DNA from 4 places in the Janthinobacterium sp. GW823-FHT01H08 genome. Region 1 is predicted to be linked to each of the others. Evidence: predicted binding sites of a transcription regulator. Region 1 holds the regulator's gene; each other region holds the start of a gene.
The links. The regulator sigma-54, encoded in region 1, starts transcription at its own class of promoters, with help from an activator protein. The targets are predictions, from matches to a motif close to TGGCANGNAANCTGCTTT.

Region 2: the regulator sigma-54 is predicted to act here: its motif matches at 1,077-1,094, upstream of AC3RCG_RS08435 (PEP-CTERM sorting domain-containing protein).
Region 3: the regulator sigma-54 is predicted to act here: its motif matches at 675-692, upstream of AC3RCG_RS19650 (EDSAP-1 family PEP-CTERM protein).
Region 4: the regulator sigma-54 is predicted to act here: its motif matches at 882-899, upstream of AC3RCG_RS15010 (circularly permuted type 2 ATP-grasp protein).

What each region holds. Positions count from the first base shown of each region.
Region 1 is NZ_CM179504.1:816,443-818,641, reverse strand. Features, by position in the region: gene AC3RCG_RS03640 (enoyl-CoA hydratase/isomerase family protein) at 1-5, opposite strand, end outside; gene hpf (ribosome hibernation-promoting factor, HPF/YfiA family) at 137-496, opposite strand; gene AC3RCG_RS03630 (RNA polymerase factor sigma-54) at 566-2,044, opposite strand; gene lptB (LPS export ABC transporter ATP-binding protein) at 2,049-2,199, opposite strand, start outside.
Region 2 is NZ_CM179504.1:1,893,884-1,896,082, forward strand. Features, by position in the region: gene AC3RCG_RS08430 (TIGR03790 family protein) at 1-273, shown strand, start outside; gene AC3RCG_RS08435 (PEP-CTERM sorting domain-containing protein) at 328-1,068, opposite strand; gene AC3RCG_RS08440 (ExeM/NucH family extracellular endonuclease) at 1,519-2,199, shown strand, end outside.
Region 3 is NZ_CM179504.1:4,385,776-4,387,974, forward strand. Features, by position in the region: gene AC3RCG_RS19645 (glycosyltransferase) at 1-577, shown strand, start outside; gene AC3RCG_RS19650 (EDSAP-1 family PEP-CTERM protein) at 766-1,746, shown strand; gene AC3RCG_RS19655 (EDSAP-1 family PEP-CTERM protein) at 1,855-2,199, shown strand, end outside.
Region 4 is NZ_CM179504.1:3,382,391-3,384,589, reverse strand. Features, by position in the region: gene AC3RCG_RS15015 (sensor histidine kinase) at 1-759, shown strand, start outside; gene AC3RCG_RS15010 (circularly permuted type 2 ATP-grasp protein) at 935-2,199, shown strand, end outside.

The sequences.
Region 1 (2,199 bases):
CTCATGGCAGGCAGGAAAGAAGTGAAAGTGCAAACATTCTAGCGCCTGCGCGGCGAACATTGCGTTTCGCTGGACGCAAAAAAGGGCGCAATGTGCGCCCTTAGTTGATCACAGCCGGTTGAAAGTCGCGGGCCGCTTAGGCGGGGGCGAATTCTTCTTCCGAACTGTCTGGCAGATGCTTGATCGCCTCTTTACCGTGCCCTTGCACTTTGGTTTTGTATTTCATCACTTGCCTATCGAGCTTGTCGATCAGGGTATCGATCGCGGCATACAGGTCGTGCGCCAGGCTTTCCACATAGACAGTTTTGCCACTCAGACGCAGGTTGACTTCGGCCTTTTGACGTTTTTCTTTCTCTTTGAGGTTATCCACGGTCAGAATCACGGCGATATCGATAACTTGATCGAAATGACGTTTCACGCGCTCCAGCTTCGTTTGTACGTATTCACGGATGGCTGGTGTCACTTCGAGATGATGTCCGCTGATGGTGAGATTCATACACACTCCTAAAGATGATCGGGTTCGTGCGGTCCATCGTATCCGGCCCGCAGAGGAACCGAAAAAAACTTACAAACACTTACGCAGGCTCACTGGCGGAATTTTTAACGCTTCCCGGTATTTGGCAACAGTACGTCGCGCAATCACCATGCCTTGTTCCCCCAGCATGTCCGCAATCTTACTGTCGGATAAAGGATTTTTAGGGTCTTCTGCTCCTGTCAGTTGCACGATCAATGCCCGTATCGCCGTCGATGACGCTTCGCCCCCCGCTTCGGTGGCGACGTGGCTACCAAAGAAATATTTCAACTCGAACATGCCGTGCGGGGTCAGCATGTACTTTTGAGTTGTTACCCGCGAGATAGTACTCTCGTGTAAACCCAGTGTATCAGCTATTTCACGGAGCACAAGGGGGCGCATGGCAACGGCCCCATGCGAGAAAAAGTTCTTTTGTCTTTCTACTATCGCCTGCGCCACGCGCAGAATCGTGTCGAAGCGCTGGCGCATATTCTTGATCAGCCACTTGGCTTCCTGCAACTGTGCACCCATGGCGCCCTCGCCCTTGCCCTGCTTGAGCAAGTTGGCGTACATGGCGTTGACGCGCAGGCGCGGCATGACGTCGTTGTTCAGGGTCACTTGCCAGCCATTGCGCGCGCGCTTGACGACGACGTCGGGCACCACGTAATCGGACACGTCCGCAGCGAACACGGCGCCCGGATGCGGGTTGCACTGGCGAATTACCGTCTGCGCTTCACGCAAGTCTTCATCGTCGCAATCGAGGGCTTTTTTCAGCTTGTTGAAATCGCGCTGGGCAAACCAGGCCAGGTGCTTTTCCACGATGACGAGGGCCATGCGCCGCGTCACCATGGCAATGTGCGGCAAGCGCTTGATTTGCAGCGCCAGGCATTCGGACGCATTGCGCGCGCCCACGCCGGGCGGATCGAAACTTTGCAGCAGCGACAAGGCCGTGCGCATCTCGTCGGCATCGATTTCCAGCTCTTCCGGCAGACGCGCCAGGATGTCGTCGAGCGACTCTTCCAGGTAGCCATTGTCGTCGAGCGCGTCGATGATCAGCTCGACCAGCGCGCGGTCGCGCAATTCGAGCACCGTCACGCGCATCTGCTCCATCAGGTGTTCGCGCAGGGTGCAGTGATGGGCCTCCAGTTGCGGGCGGGAATCTTCGTCGTCGGGCGCCTTGCCCCGGCTCGCTTCGCTCCAGTCGCTGTCGCCGCCATCCGCGGCGGCCGGGCCCTCGCCCGCCTCGCCGTCAAAGGTTTCCGCTTCGGCCGGCGCCGCGGGCGCCTCCTGGCCTGGCGGCTGGGGCGGCGCTTCGGCCGGCGCGGCCGTGGAGCTCAAGGCCCCGTCGGACAGCAGGCGCAGCGAACGGTCGAGCGGATCGTCGAGGCGCTCGAGCAAGGGATTGTCCGTCAACAGTTGCTCGAGTTCCTGGTGCAATTCCAGAGTAGACAATTGCAACAGGCGTATCGATTGCTGCAACTGCGGCGTCAGTGCCAAATGCTGCGAAGTGCGCAGCTGCAATGATTGTTTCATTGGCTTACATGCGGAAGTGTTCGCCCAGATAGACCCGGCGTACCGACTCGTTCGCGATGATGTCGTCGGGGCGCCCCGACGCCAGTACCGAGCCCTGGTTGATGATGTAGGCACGGTCGCAAATACCCAGCGTCTCGCGCACATTATGATCGGTG
Region 2 (2,199 bases), 1.1 Mb from region 1:
GCCGACCACCTGACGTCGTTTGGCGGCGATTTGCAGGGCACGGCGCAGATGAGCAGCCAGCGTTGGCTGGAAGCGGGCGCGACCGCCAGTTACGGCACCGTCAGCGAGCCCTGTAATTATTGGCAGAAATTTCCTAACCCCACGGTGCTGCTGCGCCGCTACCTGAGCGGCATGACGGCGCTTGAAGCGTACTGGGGCAGCGTCGCCTGGCCGGCGCAGGGGCTGTTCATCGGCGATCCTCTGGCGGCGCCCTACGCCAGCTTCCGCCGCTGACGGCATGCTGGCGTGATTGAAGGCAAAAAAAATGGCTCGTATGAGCCATTTTTTTTATGCCTTGCCGTTGCGGCGGCGGCCGATCCAGCTCAGCAGTCCCAGGCCTGCCAGCAACATCACATAGGTTTCCGGTTCCGGTACGGGAGGAATCGGCGGCACTACGACACCACTGCCGCCCGTGCCGATCGCGCCGCCGCCGCTGCGGTCGAAACCGCCGCTGGCGCCTCCGCCGCCGACACCGCCGCCACCGGCCGGCGGCGCGATGCCGCCGCCAGACGAGACCAGCAGCGGTTCATACACGTCGCCGGCACGCAGGCTGCGGCCAGCTTGATAGCCACGGCCCTCGATGGCTGGTTCTTCCTGCGCATACACGAAATCGCGGCTGCCGAAATGGTGCTGGCCGGTGCTGGCCAGCAGGCTGGCATTGGCGCCGTATCCTGCATCGGCAGGCTGTCCCAGAGCGTTGGCCAGACGATGGCCATTGCCGGAAAATGCAGGCGTGCGCAATACCTGGTCTGACTCGCCGGTACCAAATTCGGGCGTCGAGCCAACGCCGTCATTGCTGCGCGCGCCAAAGTTGACGAAACCATTCGCCAGGCTGCAGGCGCTGCTTGAACTGTCGGGGTTGAATTCGGCGCCCTTGCCGCCGCCATCCGCATTGCCCGCTTCGCAGCGCTTGCTGTCCGCATTGGCCTGTGCCGCAACTGTCTGTGCCTGCGCCAATCCGGCCGTCATGAACAGGGCTGCCGCCATGGCGGCGCAGAAAACGGAGTATTGCTTGCGTGGTTTTAACATGGTCTATCTCTTCAGAATGCATGCGAGCGTCGCGCCGTGCGCTGTCCGTTCGTGATGCGATTAATATTGCTACCGGTAATGCGACCTTTGTGTGCATGGCCGGATGTGCATCCCAAGAGGCAAGCGAGGCTGGGGCCTGCTCTCATTGTTGCGAAGCTGGTTGTTGTTGTCAGGAACAAAATTTATTTGCCTGAAATATATCACATTTTTCCTGGCGGCGTCTTTTTGACTTGCCACACGGTGCCATATGTTGTTCATAAAATACGTTTCAGCAGGCATCGGAAATAGCTGACGGACGAGGCTTTACTCCATTCGGCTTAATCAAATGTCATCAAGTCGTCATCCCCGGCCTTTAATATGCAAATAACAAGTCTGAAATACTTTTGTTAATTGTGGCGCGCCGGCCCATCATGCGGGACCGGCGTCACTTATTTACCGACCGGGATCCTCATGCACACCTCGTTTTCCCCCTTGCGCACGCCGCTGCGCCTGACCGTCCTGGCTACCCTGCTGGCCAGCCTGTCCGTGCCGGCCCTGGCGGCTTCCGATATCGTCATCAGCCAGGTGTATGGCGGTGGCGGCAACAATGGCGCGCTGTATCGCAACGATTTCATCGAACTGTTCAACCGCGGCGCCAGCCCCGTGAACCTGAGTAACTGGAGCGTGCAATACGCGTCCGCCGCCGGTTCGAGCTGGGCCGTGACGGCCTTGCCGGCTATCGATTTGCAACCGGGCCAGTATTTGCTGGTCCAGCAAGCCAAGGGCACGGGCGGCACGCAGGACTTGCCCGCGCCGGACGCCTCGGGCAGCCTGGCCATGTCTGGAACGGCCGGCAAGGTGTTGCTGAGTAATAACAAGACGGCCCAGACGGGCACCAGCCCCACGGGCGCCGCCGTCGTCGACCTCGTCGGTTTCGGCACGGCCAACGGTTTTGAGGGCGCCGTCGCGCCCGCGCCATCGAATACCCTGTCGATTGCGCGCGCGAATGGCGGCTGCGGCGACACGGACGATAACAGCGTGGACTTCGCCGCCGGCAGCGTGACGCCGCGCAACACGGCTTCCGAGCGCCACGTCTGCGGCGGCCCCGTCGTGCACCAGATCATCACCAGCTGCCCGGCCAGTCTGGCGCTG
Region 3 (2,199 bases), 2.6 Mb from region 1:
CATCATCTGGGCGCCGCCGCTCGACTTGCCGGACTGGTGGCAGCGACCGGAACTGAGCAGCGGACGGCCGATCGTCTATGTCACGCTGGGCAGCTCGGGCCAGGGGCAATTGCTGCCGCGCGTGCTGCGCGCGCTGGCGCCCCTGCCCGTCACCGTGCTGGCGGCCACGGCCGGCACCATCCGCGTCGATGCCGTGCCGCCGAATGCCTATGTCGCGCCCTTTCTGCCGGGCGACGCGGCCGCCCGCCGCGCCAGCCTGGTGATCTGCAACGGCGGCAGCCCCACCAGCCAGCAGGCGCTGACGGCAGGCGTACCCGTCATCGGCATCGCCGGCAACCTCGACCAATTCCTCAACATGCACGGCATCGCGGGCGCCGGCGCCGGCCTGCTGCTGCGCGCCGACCGTTTCCAGGAAACCGCCCTGCGCCATGCCGCCACCCGCATGCTAGACGATGGCCGCGCCAGGCTGGCGGCGCGTCAACTGGCCACGGCCATGCGCGACTATGTGCCAGGGCAACGCTTGCTGCCCCATCTGCACGCCCTGCTGGGCTCGTCGCCCCGTGGTAGCCAGCCTTGACGGGCGCCGTCGGTTTTTCTTACAACGCGTCCGGCAACACCTGCACTGTGTCAACAAAAGCACGCCAAGTCATTGATTTCAAAAGAACCTCATGCGTTGGCATGGAAGTCGCTTAAGTCTGGCCATGAGCACCTGCCGACAGGACTCAGGCAAGACTTCCAGACTCACTCAACCACGAGGTGAATGACATGAAACTTTCTAAACTGAAACTGCTCCCGGCGGCAGCGACACTGGCCATGCTGTGCGCGGCCGGTAGCGCACAAGCGGGCGCCTACGGCTATTCCTACAACAACATCTTCGGCCTGGTCATCGCCGTGCCGACGGGCCAGATCACGGTGGCCAACAGCACCACGATTTCGCGCAGCACGGCCACCCTGAACGGCGTGAGCGTCATCAACGGCGGCGCCGGTTCGCTCGACGCGCCGCGCGCCAACGTCGGGGCCGTCACCAAGGGCGAAAACGACTTCACCCAGCAAGGCCCCACTGGCACCTATTCGCGCGGCGATGCGCAGATCGTCAGCACGCAGTTCCCTTCGTTCCCGCCCGGCTCCACCTCCACCCAGGTGGTGAACGTGGCCGAAGCCCATCTGGGCGGCCCTGCCGGTACGGCCGATGCCTCCGGGCGCAATGGCTCGACCACAGGTTTTTCCGTCGATTTCGTCGTCGGTTCGCCCACGGCGACGCTGAGCTTTGACTTCCTGGCGTCGCCCTTCATGCAGGTCTTCCTGCAAAGCACGGTAGGCCAGTTGTCCACGGCCACGGCCAACCTGGTCGTCACCTTCACCATCACGGATGCGGCGGGCCTGACGGTGTTCAACTGGACGCCCGATGGCGTGATCGGCTCGGGCATCTTCGGTGGCACGGAAAACGCCGACGGCGCCAACCTGAACACCAGTCTGGCGACCAATTTCCTGACGCGCGGCAACCTGTTCACCTACGACCCTTCCGGCTGCGGCACGCCCACGGGCACGGGCGTCGGTACGGGCTGCGGCAGCAACTTCAGCTCCGTCAGCAATGCTTTAACGGCCGGCAACTACACCTTGACCTTGAATGCGGTGGAAAGCGTGGACCTGGTGAAACAGGCGGTGCCGGAACCTGGCACTCTGGCACTGCTGGGTCTGGGCCTGGCTGGCCTGGGCTATGCCCGCCGCCGCAAGGTTGCCGCCTGAACCAGGCAACAGGGGGATTTACAGGCGAGGGAGTCTCCTCGCCTTTTTTTATGTGGCAAGCCTGTCGGTTTTCCTTACAACGCGGCCGACCGGCAGATGAGGATTTTCATGACTACATTTTCTTGTACCCGCTTGCCAACGGCCCTGCTGGCCTTGCTGTTGCTGGCCAGCAGCGGCACTGCCGGCGCCGCCGCCTATGGCTATTCGTACACTAGCGTCTTTGGCCTCGTCATCAGCAACCCCACCGGCTCCACCACCTTGGTCAGCAATATCGACCTGTCGCGCACCACCGCCACGCTCAATGGCAGCAGCGTCATCCACGGCGGCAGCAACGAGATCGATGCGCAGCAAGCGACACGCGGCGCCGTCACCAAGGGGGAAAATGATTTTACGCAACAAGGCATGGGCACGGCCTCGTTTGCGCGCGGCGAGGCGCAGATCATCACCTCGCAA
Region 4 (2,199 bases), 2.6 Mb from region 1:
CGAAAGGACTGGAAGGTGATCAATGCATCGATCGATACGGGCATCCGCGAAGCCATCCTGGAATTTACCGCCATGCACGAAAGTTTTCAGCGCCGCATCGCCGCCGGGCTGTCGCACGACATGCGCAATCCCCTGTCCGTCATGCTCAACAGTGCACAGCTGCTGCAGCGGCGCGCGCAACAGCCTGACGTGGCGGCGCTGGCGCTGAAAATTATCGAGCACGGCAAGCGCCTCGACGACATGATCCAGGAATTGCTCGATACGCTCAGCTACCACCGGGGACAAAAGCTGCCCCTCGTCCTGCGGCGCCTCGACGTACTGCCGCTGGCACGGCAGGTTGCCGACAGCGTCAATATCGGCCATCCGGGCAAATGCGTGGTCAGCGGCACCTCCGTGACGGGCTGGTGGTGCGAAAATTCGCTGCGCCGTGCTCTGGAAAACCTCGTCGTCAATGCCGTCAAGTATGGCGACGGCGGTCCCATCCATATTCATATCGACAGTTTGCGCGAACGCATGATCTTGAGCGTGCACAACACGGGCAGCAATATCGCGCAAGACCAGACGCAGCGCATCTTCGAATACCTGCGCCGCGAGCACGAAGGCAACGCGCCCGGCTGGGGCATCGGCCTGCCCTTCGTGCAAAACGTGGCGGAAAGCCACGGCGGCAGCGCGCTGGTCGACAGTGCGCCGGAAACGGGCACCACGTTTACCATCGACCTGCCGATCGATTGCCGGCCCTTCGTCACGCCAGGCGCCTGACCTCACCTGCCCTGCGCCCCATCTGCCGGCAAAATCGCTGCCGTAGCGCACCAAAGCGGTGCGGATGACGGTTTTACGCCACAAAAGTGGTCATTTTTTACATACTTTCGGGTGTGCGCCATTGGCACGCTTCCTGCTGAGCTATAGTCAGACACGGCTCAAGGGAAATCACAACATGGCAAATTTTTTCAATGAAATGACTGCAGATGACGTGGGTACGGACAGCAAGGTACGTGAACACTATCGTGAATTCAGCAACTGGCTGGAACAGCAATCGCCCGAGACCATCGCCCGCAAGCGGGCCGAAGCCGACCTGACGTTCCGCCGCGTCGGCATCACGTTTGCCGTCTACGGCGACGATGCCGGCACGGAACGCCTGATTCCGTTCGATACCATCCCCCGCATCATCCCCGCCGCCGAATGGGCGCAGATGCAGACGGGCCTGGTGCAGCGCGTGCAAGCCTTGAACATGTTCATCCATGATATCTATCATGAGCAAAACATCATCAAGGCGGGCATCATTCCCGCCGAGCAAATCTACAAGAATGCCCAGTACCGCCCGGAAATGCAGGGCATTGCCGTCGCTTCCGACATCTATGCGCACATCGCCGGCGTCGACATCGTGCGCGCGGGCCAGGGCGAATTCTATGTACTGGAAGACAATCTGCGGGTGCCGTCCGGCGTATCCTACATGCTGGAAGACCGCAAGATGATGATGCGGCTGTTCCCGGAACTGTTCGCGCGCAACCGCATCGCGCCCGTCGACCATTACCCGGACATGCTGCTCGACAACCTGCGCTCCGTCGCGCCCATGGGCGTCGATGACCCGACGGTCGTCGTCATGACGCCCGGCATGTACAACTCCGCCTACTTCGAGCACGCTTTCCTGGCCCAGCAGATGGGCGTGGAACTGGTCGAAGGCAAGGATTTGTTTGTCAACGACAATTCCGTCTACATGCGCACCACGCGCGGGCCCAAGCGCGTCGACGTCATCTACCGCAGGGTCGACGACGATTTCCTCGACCCGCTGGCCTTCCGCTCCGATTCCTCGCTGGGCGTGCCGGGCCTGCTGTCCGTGTACCGCGCGGGAAGAGTCACCTTGGCCAACGCCATCGGCACGGGCGTGGCCGACGACAAGTCGATCTACCCCTTCGTGCCGGACATGATCAAGTTTTACCTGTCGCAGGAACCGATACTCAACAACGTGCCCACCTACCAGTGCCGCAAGGCGGCCGACCTGTCCTACGTGCTGGCGAATCTGGCGAAACTCGTCGTCAAGGAAGTGCATGGCGCGGGCGGCTACGGCATGCTGGTGGGGCCGGCGTCGAGCCTGGCGCAGATCGAGGATTTCCGCCAGCGCCTGCTGGCCAATCCGGACGGCTACATCGCCCAGCCGACCCTGGCCCTGTCCGCCTGCCCCACGTACGTGGACGCTGGCAT